Regions from separate parts of the Pseudoalteromonas translucida KMM 520 genome, predicted to be linked through region 1. Evidence: predicted binding sites of a transcription regulator. Region 1 holds the regulator's gene; the other holds the start of a gene.
What was found. The regulator ArgR, encoded in region 1, controls arginine synthesis, uptake and breakdown. The targets are predictions, from matches to a motif close to ANTGAATANNTATTCANT.
Positions count from the first base shown of each region.

Region 2: PTRA_RS00925 (2OG-Fe dioxygenase family protein) is a predicted target of ArgR. The motif match lies at 1,908-1,925, and genes of this name have one in related genera.

Region 1 is NZ_CP011034.1:2,998,671-3,006,146, forward strand. It holds gene cgtA (Obg family GTPase CgtA) at 1-147, opposite strand, end outside; gene rpmA (50S ribosomal protein L27) at 448-705, opposite strand; gene rplU (50S ribosomal protein L21) at 722-1,033, opposite strand; gene ispB (octaprenyl diphosphate synthase) at 1,456-2,427, shown strand; gene mdh (malate dehydrogenase) at 2,531-3,463, opposite strand; gene argR (transcriptional regulator ArgR) at 3,690-4,157, shown strand; gene PTRA_RS13895 (Dyp-type peroxidase) at 4,174-5,073, opposite strand; gene PTRA_RS13900 (ABC transporter ATP-binding protein) at 5,124-6,173, opposite strand; gene PTRA_RS13905 (ABC transporter permease) at 6,174-7,476, opposite strand, start outside.
Region 2 is NZ_CP011034.1:193,448-200,923, forward strand. It holds gene acnB (bifunctional aconitate hydratase 2/2-methylisocitrate dehydratase) at 1-1,786, shown strand, start outside; gene PTRA_RS00925 (2OG-Fe dioxygenase family protein) at 1,986-2,618, shown strand; gene PTRA_RS00930 (cysteine desulfurase-like protein) at 2,628-3,863, shown strand; gene PTRA_RS00935 (2OG-Fe(II) oxygenase) at 3,883-4,587, opposite strand; gene PTRA_RS00940 (acyl-CoA thioesterase) at 4,621-5,019, shown strand; gene glpD (glycerol-3-phosphate dehydrogenase) at 5,032-6,537, opposite strand; gene glpK (glycerol kinase GlpK) at 6,596-7,476, opposite strand, start outside.

The sequences.
Region 1 (7,476 bases):
CGCTTGTAGATAAACACTACCACCGTCACCACCGTCACCACCGTCAGGCCCACCTTCTGGGATATATTTTTCACGACGGAAAGACACGATACCGGCGCCACCGTCTCCAGCTTCTACGCGAATTTCTACTTCATCTACAAACTTCATGATTACTCACTTTAGGGATTGGCTTGTTAATAACACTATTATATACCCAAGCCAACTTAATACCAATTGGCATAAATATTTGAACCATTTTACGAATTAAATCACTCTATAACTTCGTTAAAAATTTTATATTTAGGACAACTAAATATAAAAGCTTTTGCCTAGTTCTAGAACGATTTTCTTATCGTTAAAGAGTCCGCTGCTTAAACCGATAGGTATGATTGCAGGCTTGGGTATATATTGTAAAATAATGAAAACAAAAAACCCCGCAAAGGCGGGGTTTTTTAACTATCTTACTGATTACTCAGTTACGATAGTTACGTATTTACGGTTTAAAGGACCTTTTTGTTCAAACTGAACTTTACCATCTGCTTTTGCGAAGATAGTATGGTCTTTACCGATACCTACGTTTGTACCAGGGTGGAAACGAGTTCCACGCTGACGAACAATGATGCTACCCGCTAGAACTGATTCGCCACCAAAACGCTTAACACCTAGGCGTTTGCTTTCTGAATCGCGACCGTTACGAGTACTACCAGCTGCTTTTTTATGTGCCATTTCTAAGTACCTCTAATTAAGCGCTAATGCCAGTGATTTTAACTTCTGTGAACCATTGACGATGGCCCATTTGCTTACGAGAATGCTTACGGCGTCTAAATTTAACAACCTTAATCTTCTCACCGCGACCATGTGAAACAACCTCAGCTGTTATCTTGCCACCGTTTACGAACGGTACACCAATCTCGATTTTCTCACCATCAGCAACTAAAAGTACTGAATCAAATTCTACTGCTGCACCAGTTTCAACGTCTAATTTTTCAAGACGAATCGTTTGACCTTCAGTCACACGATGCTGTTTACCACCACTTTGGAAAACCGCGTACATAATTAACTCCGTCTGTGCGCCCTCAAATCGACGCAACTAAAATATTCTTCGATAGGGCGCGAAGTTTACGCTACGGCGTAATAACTAGCAAGCCTATTTTGTAATTAAAATGAATAAAAAGTAGCTGCATTGAGAGCAATTCAATATTTCCCCTATTTTATATTAAATAGCCCTTTTGCCAAGCGCTTTTTCACGATTAGTGAAAATAATTTGCCTTAGCTAAACCCACACTATGACGGATAATAAATAAACATAACTTACAGCACGCTTTGTGCGCTAATTAATCAGTTATCTCTCGTATTTAAGTACTAATTAGCAATGTTAACCGTGTTTTTTCAGGGAATCGTCACAAAATATCGAGCTAGTGCTTTTTTTGTTGTACAATCTGCGCCGTTCACACATAAAAATTGGCTCGGAGATCAATGGATATAAAAGCTATCCAGGCGTTAATCGAAAACGATATGAATGACGTCAATCAACTTATACATGCGCAAATGCGCTCAGATGTGGCGTTAGTTAACCAACTTGGTTTGTATATTGTAAACAGTGGCGGCAAGCGCGTGCGCCCAATGTTGGCAATACTAGCAGCCAGAGCACTGGGTTATCAGGGTAAAGAGCATATTACACTTGCAACTATTGTTGAGTTTATTCATACCGCAACACTACTACATGATGATGTTGTTGATGAATCTAACTTACGCCGAGGCACGCCTACAGCAAATGCTGAGTTTGGTAATGCTGCCAGCGTATTAGTAGGCGACTTTATTTACACTCGTTCATTTCAGCTTATGGTTGGCCTTGGTAAAATGCAGGTAATGCAAGTGCTTGCAGATGCAACTAACATTATTGCTGAAGGTGAAGTATTACAGTTAATGAACTGTAATGACCCCGATACCACTGAAGCCAGCTATATGCAGGTTATTTACTCTAAAACCGCTAAGCTATTTGAAGCCGCTACAGGCCTTGCTGCCATTATTACTGAGCAAAACCAAGCCACGCTTGATGCGCTTAACCTATACGGCATGCATTTAGGTACTGCGTTTCAGCTCGTTGATGACGTACTTGATTACAACGCAGATGCTGATCAATTAGGTAAAAATATTGGTGATGATTTAGCCGAAGGTAAACCAACGCTGCCGCTTATTTATGCAATGCAACATGGTAATGAGCAGCAAACACAGCTGATCCGTGACGCTATAGAGCACAGTAATGGCATGGATCATCTTGAAGAGATTTTAGCGGCACTTAAACAAACGAATGCACTTGAATTTACGATGCAAAAGGCCGAACTTGAAGCCGACAAAGCCATTGCTTGCTTAGACTTTTTAGCTGAGTCTGAATATAAACAAGCACTTGTGAGCCTTGCCCGTATTGCAGTTGATCGCGATCACTAACTTTACTGTCTTTATGTGTAGCTAACCTGGATGCAGGTTAATTAAATTCCGAGCAATAAAAAAGCCTGCAAACGCAGGCTTTTTTGTCACTTGATTTTGGCTATTACGCCATGAAATCAACACCTTCTTTGATGTCTTTTTTCAGTGTTTCAAGCATGTCATTTTTTGCTTTTGTTTCAAATGCGCTTAGTTCGCCGTAAGAAAGAATTTCTTCTACGCCGTTTTTACCTAAACGTACTGGGTGTGCAAAGTACTCTGCATCGCCATTTTCAACAGCAACGTATGCGTAATCTACAACGTCTTCACCCTGTAGGCCTTTAACTAAAGACATACAAAAACGAGCTGCAGCTGCACCCATTGATAAAGTAGCTGAACCGCCACCCGCTTTAGCATTTACAACTTCAGTACCCGCATTTTGGATACGTGGAGTAAGTGCTGCAACTTCCTCATCAGTAAAGCTCACGCCTTCAACTTGAGAAAGTAGTGGTAAAATAGTAGTACCTGAGTGGCCACCAATTACAGGAACTTTAACAGTTGCTACGTCTACGCCTTTAAGTTCAGCAACAAATGCTTCTGAACGAATAACGTCAAGCGTAGTAATACCAAATACGCGTTTAGCGTCGTAAGTACCTGCTTTTTTAAATACTTCAGCAACAATTGGTACCGTGCCGTTTACTGGGTTAGTAATAATACCTACTAACGCTTTAGGACAACTTGCAACTATGCCTTCTGCTAACGTTTTGATGATACCAGCATTTACATTAAATAAATCTGCACGATCCATACCTGGCTTACGTGGCATGCCAGCAGGAATAAGTACGATATCAGCATCTTTAAGCGCTTCATTTAACGCATCAGCGCCAAAGCCAGCTACTTTAACCGCTGTAGGGATATGAGATAGATCAACCGCAACACCTGGAACTACTGGTGCAACATCATATAGTGATAATTCAGAACCAGCTGGTAAGCCTGTTTTTAATAATAAAGACAACGCTTGACCGATACCGCCTGCAGCACCTAATACAGCAACTTTCATTGGAATTCTCCGTGATTTGAGGTAGGAAATATTTATGGCTCTAAGATAAAGAAATTAGCGACTAAAAACAAATTTATCCTGCCTATTTTCGTAATATTTTAGACCATAGTTGTAAAAACATTTGGCCTGAACACAGTAAACTGGCAAGTTAAATAAACAACTGCTGCATAATTATTCGTTTTTGTGTAGAATTTGCGGCATGGATAATAAAAAGCAAATAAAAACTATGCAACCACAAGACAAACAGGAAGCGTTAGTAAAAGCATTTAAAGCGCTTTTAAAAGAAGAGAACTTTGGCTCTCAAGGCGATATAGTAGATTCGTTAAAAGAGCAAGGTTTTGACAATATAAGCCAAAGCAAAGTGTCGCGCATGCTTAGTAAATTTGGCGCGGTACGAACGCGTAATGCCAAACAAGAAATGGTGTATTGCTTGCCTGCAGAAATGGGCGTACCCACAGCAAAAAGTCCGTTGCGTCAGCTTGTTATTGATATAATGCATAACGAAATGATGATTATTATCCGTACCAGTCCAGGCGCGGCTCAGCTCATTGCGCGTTTACTTGACTCATTAGGTAAAGCCGATGGCGTGTTAGGTACTATAGCCGGCGACGACACTATTTTTATTGCCCCAGCTAAAATATCTGAAATAGACTTAACCCTAGAGCGGGTACGTATTTTATTTGATACGGTTTAGTATTTGAAAACACGCGTTATAACTGTTTTAAAAACCCAACTGACGGTGCAAAAAACGCAGACCCCATATCGGCTTGAGTAAAATCAAGCCAATGATCATAGCACTCCCCCTCACCTAAACGACTTTTTAATACCTGTTCAAATGCGGTTCCACTGGCCGAGCAAGTAATTGACAACATTCCTTGCTCGTAAACATCGCCATAAGGCATGCCTTGATTAAGTAATATTGGTTGGCCTTGCTCATCTTGTAATTCACTGCGCTGTGCATGGCTGGTTTCAAGCGCTGGAGTTATAAGGGTGTTATCTAAGCGAGTGCGACCTATTATTTGCTCTTGTTCATCTAGCGATAGATGCTGCCATACGCTTAGATCGTGCTTATAACGTTGCACATGGATATAACTGCCTTGATCCTCAAAGCTACCAGGTTTATTTATTAACGCCGTTGCCCGCTTTTGTCGGCCATGCGGCATTTTTCCACCATAAATAAAGCCATTAAAATCGCGACCATCTAAAAATCTAAAATTACGAATTTGTTCCACCAACTCTACGTCTGGCGCAAATAACTTTAAAATTTGCAGCGCAAATAAATGATTAACGTCTTCGCGGTCTGAACGTATTTGCACAAACAAATCACACGGCTGCACGCTCATTGCGTGCTCATTATGATTTATATTAGGAAAGCTTTGTAGTTCACTGGGGATATACTCTGGCAAAATATGCGGCCAATATTGCGCACCAATAGCCACCATACAAGAAAGCATAGATTCAGAAAACTGATCGCTAAACTCTTCCTCAATAGCGCTTACTTGCTTGAGTTTTGTACGTAATGACTCATCTTGGCCATCAAACACATTAAAAAATAAATGCAAACCGTGTAAGTTTGCTTCAGCACAAATCCCTGATTGCGCTTGTGCCATTGTTATTCCTTAGCTTATAAATAGATAAACACAGCGAATAACAAATTAATTTATGATTCGAAAAAATTCACCGTGTGGGGTTTTATTTTTATTATAACCTGCTCATTTTGAACAAATGACTGGCCATATTGCGCTGCAACTTCTATTTCTTGTTGTGCAATAACTACAGTGTAAACATAAGCCGAACCAATAAAACGACTGCTTAATATGGTGGCGCGTTCACTATGGCTATCTTTTTTACTGTCGCTCATTAGCTCTATTTGATGAGGACGCACATATATTTTTCCTATATTAGCCTGATGCTGGTGCGCAATAACCGACTCCACTAGGCCAAAAGCGGTTTTATATTCAGTTGCTGTTAACACTTCTGCGCTTAAGTATATGCCCTGACCCAGAAACTCTGCAACCTCCTTTGAGCTTGGTTTAGCAAAAAGCTGTTCTGGGGTGCCCTGCTGAGCTATTTTACCCTGATGCATAATAGCCAGTGTATCTGCAAATGCAAAAGCCTCTTCCTTTGAGTGGGTAACAAATACCGCCGACACTTGTTGGGTTTTAATTATGCGGCGAATATCGGCAATTAATTCAAAGCGTACTTGAGTGTCTATATTCGAAAACGGCTCATCAAGTAATAGTAAACTTGGTTTGTAAGCAAGTGCACGTGCAATCGCCACGCGCTGTTGTTGTCCACCCGATAACTGATGCGGATACCTGTCGGCGCAGCCAACTAAATGTACCAGCTTAAGCATTTCATCAACGCGCTGTTGCTTTTGCTCTTTACTCATTTTACTTAAGCCAAAAGCAATATTATGTGCCACGGTTAAATGTGGAAATAACGCATAATCTTGAAACATCATGCCAATATTACGATGCTCTGGCGAGATAAATGTATTGGCGTTACTTACCAGCTTGCCATCGATAAACACGCTTCCTTGTTGCGTTTCTATTAGCCCTGCAATTGCTTTTAGGGTGGTGGTTTTACCACAACCACTGGCACCTAACAAACACACTATTTCGTTTTTACCTATGGTTAAATTTAGCTCGTGAATAACCTTAGTACCGTTATATTGATAGCTCACGCCTTGTAAAATCAAACTACTCATTTAACTACGTTGCTCCATAGAACGGTTAATAAAATACAGGGGGATAAATCCAACCAGCACAATAAATAATGCCGATATAGAAGCCAGCTCTAACTGCTCATCGCTCACATACTGAAACACATGTGTAGCTAAGCTTTCAAAATTAAACGGCCTAAGTAACAAAGCCGTAGGTAGCTCTTTCATGCATTCAATAAACACCAGCAAAGCCGCAGTAAGCAACCCGCGTCTAAGTAAAGGCAAATGCACCAAACGTAACGTATGGCCTTGGCTTTTGCCCATAGATTGGCTTGCCATGTCGAGGGAGGGGCTAATGCGTAAAAAACTCGACTCAATCGCGCCATGTGCTACTGCGTAAAAACGCACTACATAAGCAAAAATAATGGTAAATACACTGCCCGTGAGTAACAGGCCTATATCTAAATCATACGGATCAAGCACACTGTTTACCGTGTTTTCTAACAGCGTAAGCGGTAATAGCACCGCAATAGCCAGTACTGTTCCTGGTAAAGCGTAGCCGGTGCTGGCTAATCGCCCCGGAAGAAGCGGATAGCTTTGCTTGGCTATACGCTGATAAAACACCACTAATATACTAAGTAACAGCGTTACTACGCTTACTACTATAGCTACCTTTAAACTTTGCCACGCATAGCTAAAAAACTCACTACTCCATGCTTGATCAAAATAAACAATGGCGTACTTTATTAACACAGCAATAGGGATAACAAAGGCAACAATTAAAATTACACTGCAAAATAGCGTTGCCAGCCAAGCCGACTTGCCTTTTAATATGTAAAGCGCTTCACTATTTATACCCGACTGGCGCTCAAACACCGCTTGATTACGGCGGCTAAAACGCTCTGCCATTAAGGCTAAAAATAATAACAGTAACATCACGCCCGATATTTTAGCCGCGGCGGTTAACGAGTAATAACCAAACCACGTATCGTATACGGCAGTGGTTAAGGTGCTTACAGCAAAGTAGCTTACTGTGGCAAAGTCAGCCATGGTTTCCATACTAATTAGCGCTAGCGCAGCTACAATTGCGCCGCGCGATAACACTAAGCTAACCCTAAAAAAGCTCTGCCACGACGACAGCCCCATTAGCTGACTAGCCTGCACTAATTTAAAAGACTGCTCACGCAAGGCTGTTTTAAAAATTAAATATAAATAGGGATAAAGCACCAGTGCAAGCATTACAATAGCGCCGGGCAAAGTACGTATATCAAAAAACCAGTAATCATCAGGCGATTGCCACCCAAACCAGTCTCTGAGAGTATTTTGTACTGGGCCTGCGTAATCAAGC
Region 2 (7,476 bases), 590 kb from region 1:
TGTATGTCTAGGTAATAAAATTGCACCAATCTTCTTTAACACTATGGAAGATTCTGGCGCTTTACCAATTGAGCTAAATGTTGATGAACTTAACATGGGCGAGCAAATTGACATCTACCCATACGAAGGTGTTGTTAAGCAGCATGGTACTGATAAAGTAATCTCTAAGTTTGAACTTAAATCTGAAGTGATTTTAGATGAAGTTCGTGCTGGTGGTCGTATTCCACTAATCATTGGTCGTGGTTTAACAGACAAAGCACGTACATCACTTGGTTTAGGTGCTACTGATATATTTAAAGTACCAACAGCAACTGAAGTATCAGATAAAGGCTTTACACTAGCGCAAAAAATGGTTGGTAAAGCATGTAACGTTGCAGGTATTCGCCCAGGTCAATACTGTGAGCCTAAAATGACAACTGTTGGCTCGCAAGATACAACAGGTCCTATGACACGTGATGAGCTTAAAGATTTAGCCTGTTTAGGTTTCTCTGCAGACTTAACAATGCAGTCTTTCTGTCATACATCTGCATACCCAAAACCTATTGATGTAAACACGCATCACACGCTTCCTGATTTCATCATGAACCGTGGCGGCGTTTCACTTCGCCCAGGTGACGGTATTATTCACTCATGGTTAAACCGTATGTTATTACCAGATACCGTAGGTACTGGTGGTGATTCGCATACACGTTTCCCATTAGGTATTTCATTCCCAGCGGGCTCGGGTGCAGTAGCATTCGCAGCAGCAACAGGTGTTATGCCTCTTGATATGCCTGAGTCAATTTTGGTTCGTTTTAAAGGCGAAATGCAACCAGGTATCACATTACGTGACCTTGTTCATGCAATCCCTTACTACGGTATCAAGCAAGGCTTATTAACAGTTGAGAAAAAAGGTAAAATCAACGAGTTCTCTGGTCGCGTACTAGAAATTGAAGGCGTTGAGCACCTAACTGTTGAGCAAGCGTTTGAATTATCAGATGCATCTGCTGAGCGTTCAGCTGCAGGTTGTACGGTTAAGCTTTCAAAAGAGTCTATTTCTGAATACCTAGAATCAAACATTGTTATGCTTAAGTGGATGATCTCTGAAGGTTATGGCGATGTACGTACGATTGAACGTCGTATTAATGCAATGCAAGACTGGTTAGCTAATCCTGAGCTTATGGAAGCAGATAAAGATGCTGAATACGCTCACGTAGTTGAAATCGACTTAGCTGAGATTAAAGAGCCAGTTCTTTGTGCTCCAAATGATCCAGATGACGCGCGTCTACTTTCTGATGTTGCTGGCGAGAAAATTGATGAAGTATTCATCGGTTCTTGTATGACTAACATTGGTCACTTCCGCGCGGCTGGTAAGTTACTAGATGGCTTTAAAGGTCAACTACCTACTCAGCTTTGGGTTGCTCCACCTACTAAGATGGACAAAGACCAACTAATTGAAGAAGGCTACTATGGCATCTTTGGTCGTGTTGGCGCACGTATAGAAACTCCAGGTTGTTCATTATGTATGGGTAACCAAGCACGTGTTGCTGATAAAGCAACGGTAGTGTCTACCTCTACACGTAACTTCCCTAACCGTTTAGGTAATGGTGCAAATGTATTTTTAGCATCATCTGAACTTGCTGCAGTTGCGGCAATTATCGGTCGATTGCCAACTGCTGCTGAGTATCAAGAGTATGCAGCGAAGATCAATGCAACAGCGTCAGATACATATCGCTACTTGAACTTCCATCGCATGCCTGCTTACACTAAAAAAGCAGACAACGTGATCATTCAACAAGCAGTATAATTTTTACAGCTTATTTAAAAACCCGCTTTTGCGGGTTTTTTATTGGCTAAAATAAATTTTAGATAGTTAATGTTGTTTTTTTGCATTTGTTGTATTAATTTTAGTGGTTAATTGTTTTGAAGTTAAATAATAAAGCAATAAATCCTCTTTGCATGCATTAAAATCCCTGCAATATTATAATTACTATAGCAGGATTTATATGACCGCTTTAAACCCCCAGAATTTACTGCAGCTGCGTTTTATTAACCAAACAAATATTGATTTGGTTAAGCCTTCTTTTGATAACCTGCCGACTAATCCTTATGCAGATGGTGCCTTTCGTAAACGCCGTTACTCTGTAGTTAAACTACAAAATGGTGAGCTAAAGCTACAAGCAACAAAAGCATTTGTACAAGATGATGCAATTAATACTTTTCAGGGTAATGTTGAGCGTAGCTACGAAAATTTAGAGCAAAGCCTACTTGAGTCAGCGGGCATGAAAAGTATTGTGAATGAGTTTCGTCAAATTACTGGGATTGATGAAGAACGTGATATCGAAATTCATCAATTTCGTATGTTAGCGATTGATAGTGATACGCCTGCGGCGCCAGAAGGCGTGCACCAAGATGGTTTTGATCATGTGTGTGTATGTGGTGTATCGCATGAAAACTTAGAGGGCGGTGAGTTGCTTGTATACGAAAACAAGCAAGCCGATCCCTGTTTTAAAATGGCCATAAAAGACGGTATGTTTGCAGTTATTAACGACCGTCAAGTGTGGCATAACGCCACTCCAATGAATAAACTTGATGCCAGTAAACCAGGTTACCTGGATTGCTTTGTATTAACGTCTTAAGGAATGAGCATGAATATAACGCAATTACGTGAGCAATTTCCGGCATTAATGCAAAGCGTTAATGATAAATCCCCCGTGTTTTTAGATGGCCCCGGTGGCTCGCAAGTACCGCAATCGGTACTTAACGCTATGACTGCTTATTTGGGTTATTACAACTCAAATTTAGGCGGAGCATTTTTCTCAAGCGATAAAACCGTTGAGCTAATGGCAAATGCGCGCCAAGCTGCTGCCGATTTACTTAATGCACCTAGCTCACAACAAATTGTATTTGGTCCGAATATGACCAGCTTAACGTTTAGCTTTAGCCGTGCAATTTCACGCGGCTGGCAAGCGGGTGATGAAATTATTGTCACTAACGCGGATCATTTTTCTAACGTTTCGTCGTGGCAGCAAGCAGCTGAAGATAAAGGTGTTAAAGTTAATACTGCGCTTATTAACGAAGCCGACTGCACACTCAATATGGCGCAGTTCGAGAGTTTGCTAAACAGTAATACTAAGCTGGTAGCGGTAACTTACGCCTCTAATACCACAGGCTCAATTAACAATATTAAACGTATTGTTGAGCTTGCTCACAACGTAGGTGCGCTAGTATATGTTGACGCCGTACATTATGCACCGCACGAACTTGTAGACGTACAAGCACTTAATTGCGACTTTTTAGCCTGCTCTGCGTACAAGTTTTTTGGCCCGCATTTAGGTATGGTTTATGGCAAAAAAGAGCACCTTGAAGGATTTACCCCGTACAAAGTTGAGCCAGCTAAAGACGTAGCGCCAGGTCGCTGGGAAACTGGCACGCAAAGCTTTGAAGCCATGGCTGGTTTTATAGCGGCAGTTGATTATATTGCAGCAGTTAGCGAGCTTGACGACAGCCATTCGCGTCGTGAAAAGTTAAATGTTGCCTTTGCTAAAACCAAGCAACACGAAATGGCGCTGAGTGAATACTTTTTAACGCGCTTAGTTAATTACCCGCGTATTAAGCTGTTTGGTATAGATGACTTAGATCGTTTAAATGAGCGTACGCCCACTTTTGCGTTAACGTTTGAAGATTTAGAGCCGCGCGCTGTATCTGAATTTTTAGGTAAGCAACATATTTGTGTATGGGATGGCAACTTTTACGCACAAGGTTTGTGTGAGCAACTCGGCGTACTTGATAAAGGTGGCGTAGTGCGCATTGGTTGCATGCACTACAACACCACCGCAGAGCTTGATCAGTTATTTAATTTGTTTGATGAGCTACTAGGTTAATATACATAAAAAAGGTGCGCTAGCTCTTTGGCGCACCGTATATTTGCTCTGCGCGGTTAAACAATACCCACGAGGTTAAAATATACTTATCGTTAGATACTGGTTTATTGCCACGGTGAGTGTGAGTAAAGTAGCCGGGCGCTATTACCATGGTGCCTTTTTTAGGCGCAATTTTACGCTTTTGATAATAAAACTCCGTTTCCCCACCTTGCTCAACATCGTTTAAATAAAACATAAACAGCAATACTCTATGTAGCGCTTCGTTATGATTTAACTGCGGATAAACTTCGCTGTGCCAATACGGGTAACCGCCTTTATTTACTTGGTATTTTTGCGCCTGAATATTACCTAGCCTAAAAATTTGCTGCACTAATAAGGGCAGTTGTGGTTTACCCACTTCATCAAAGTTTGCGTGTGTTAAGTCAACAGGTTCGCCGCTTTTAGGGTGATATACTTTTAGTCCAAAGGCACCAATCATAATAAAAATATGTTCTTCAATGTATTTAAAAACATACTGTGCAGTGGTTTGTTGAATGTGTTTTAATTGCTCAACGTATTCCGGATGATTGTTTAAGTGTAAGTCGTGGCTATCTTTTTTATTTAAATCGATACCGCCAGATGTCATCCCTTGTTTTATATGCGGGCTTTGAGAAAAGGTAGTGATAAAGTTATCACAAAAGTCATTGCTGAGCGCGTTATCGTATACGCGAATAAAGTCCGTCATAGTTTACCTTTATATAATTATTATTGGATTATTATGTTTATTGAAAAAGTGATGCCGCGCTTTAGTGAAACAGATGCGCTAGGACATATTAACAATACCGTACTCCCTGTATGGTTTGAAGCTTCGCGTGCGCCTATTTTTAGGTTTTTTACCCCAGATTTAAACCCACATGACTGGAAGCTAATTATTGCTAAAGTTGAAGTGTCGTTTGTTGGCGAGTTATTTTATGGACATGAAGTAACCATTAAAACCTCAGTAGAGCATGTAGGTACCAGCTCGTTTGTATTGCGCCAAGAAGCCCACCAACAAGGTAAGTGTTGTGCAGTTGGTAAAACGGTATTGGTACGTTACGATTTTGCAGCGAAAGCAAAGCAATCGCTTTCAGTATCTGAAAAAACGTCACTTAATGCGCATTTAGCCCTAACTAGTTAGTTTGGTAAATGTTTACAGCGGTATTGAGCCATTATAGTTTTGAATATACTGGCTCAGCGCCGTTATTTGCTCAGCATTAAAACGTAAACCTAACTTACTACGACGCCACAATACATCCTCGGCGCAGCGAGCCCACTCGCTATTAACTAAATAATTTACTTCAGTGGCGTATAAACCATGTCCAAAATGCTGGCCTAAATCAGCTACGCTTTGGGCATCTGTAAGTAGGGTATAAGTGCCTGTACCATAACTGCGTATAAAACGATTTAAAATAAACTCAGGCAACCATGCATACTTTGCCTGCAGTTGTTGCTTTAATACTACCTTTGATGAAAAGTCGCCGCCGGGTAGTGGAGTGTTTTTCGTCCATGCTTGGCCCATATGCGGATAAAAACTGGCGAGTTCGTTTACTGCGTTTTCAGCGAGCTTGCGATAAGTGGTAATTTTCCCACCAAATACACTTAGCAGTGGTGCTTGGTTATTATTACTCGATAATATCAATTTGTAGTCGCGAGTAACGGCTTGTGCGTCGCATGAGTTATCATCTAGTAAGGGGCGTACACCACTAAAGGTATGCACTATGTCGTTATGAGTAAGTTGTTTTTTAAAGTAATTATTAGTAATGCTAATTAAGTAATCGACTTCTTCATCGCTAATTTTTACATCTGCTATATTGCCGCTGTATTCTTCATCTGTAGTGCCAATCAGTGAATAGTCATCTTCAAATGGGGTAACAAAAATAATACGCTGATCTTTATTTTGTAAAATATAGGCCTGCGGCTCAGTGTGAATACGCGGCACAATAATATGGCTGCCTTTAACTAAGCGAATATTATGTGGCGACGGCTCAGTAATTACCTCATCAAAAAGCGATGCAACCCAAGGGCCCGCTGCATTTACAACGCCTTTAGCAACTATAGAGCATTGCTTTTTGCTGTCTTGTTGCTCTAAGGTCACACTCCAATTATTATTACTGCGGACTGCTTTAATACAGCGCGTGCGGCTTAAAATGGTTGCCCCTTTTTGCTGTGCTGCCAACGCATTTAAAATAACTAACCTCGAATCATCAACCCAGCCATCAGCGTATTCAAAACCGCGGGTAATAGTCTTGTTCAATATACTAGCGCAGGTAAATTTAATTGATTTTGATGCGGGTAAAGTAATGCGTTTGGCAAGATGGTCGTATATAAACAACCCAATTCTAATCATCCAGTAAGGGCGTAAATGTGCTTGATGTGGCAGCCTAAAAGATAGCGGCCACATAATATGTGGGGCATTTTTTAATAACACTTCGCGCTCTTTAAGTGCCTCTTTTACTAGCCTAAATTGGTAATGCTCTAAATAGCGTAGCCCACCATGAATAAGTTTACTGCTACTTGATGAGGTAGCAGAGGCTAAATCATTTTGCTCACACAGTAATACTTTTAAGCCTCTACCGGCGGCGTCAGCCGCAATACCAGTGCCATTAACGCCACCGCCAATAACCAGTAAGTCATATTCATTATCGAGTAATTTCACTGAATACCTCTTTATTAATTTAAGCGATGGCATATCAATAGCCAATAACACTATCGCATTAGCAGTCGTCTTTTGTCGCGTTATTTGAAAGCGTGACCTGTGCTATACAGTGCTGCCATTTTGCGTATAAATCGTTACGTTCATCTATGTTCATGGTTGGTTCAAAACGACGGTCGCATTGCCACATAGTAGCTAATTGCTCCGTTGACTGATAAACCCCAGTTTGCAGCCCTGCTAAATAGGCAACTCCCAGAGAGGTTGTTTCTGTTAGCGCTGGGCGCTCCACACTGGCACCTAAAATATTAGCTAAAAACTGCATGGCCCAATTGTTTTTTGCCATGCCACCGTCCACGCGCAAAATACTTGGACGCAGGCCATCACCTTCCATGGCTTTTTGTAAATCTTTGGTTTGATAGCCAACAGACTGCAGCGCCGCTGCTACTATAGTGCTAATGCCCGAATCACGGGTTAAACCTAAAATAGCACCACGGGCATTGGCATCCCAGTATGGGGCGCCTAAACCGGTAAACGAAGGCACTAAAAATACGCCGTGATCCAGTGGCACGTCCTTAACCATAGCCTCGCTGTCGCCGGCATGTTCAAGTAGCTTTAAGCCCTCAACAATCCATTGCATAGTGGCACCCGCCATAAAAATACTGCCCTCTATAGCGTAGGTCACTCTACCATTGAGCCTGTAAGCCACAGTAGTTAATAAGCGGTTATTAGAGGTGAGGGCTTTATCGCCCGTATTAAGCATTAAAAAACAGCCCGTTCCGTAGGTGCTTTTAGCCATGCCTTCTTTAAAGCAAGCTTGGCCGATTAATGCGGCTTGCTGATCCCCCGCCATGGCGCAAATTTTAATCGGTGCACCAAAAAGTTCACTGCTGGTACTGCCAAACTCGGCTGCGCTGTCCATCACTTCTGGAAGCATAGAGTGTG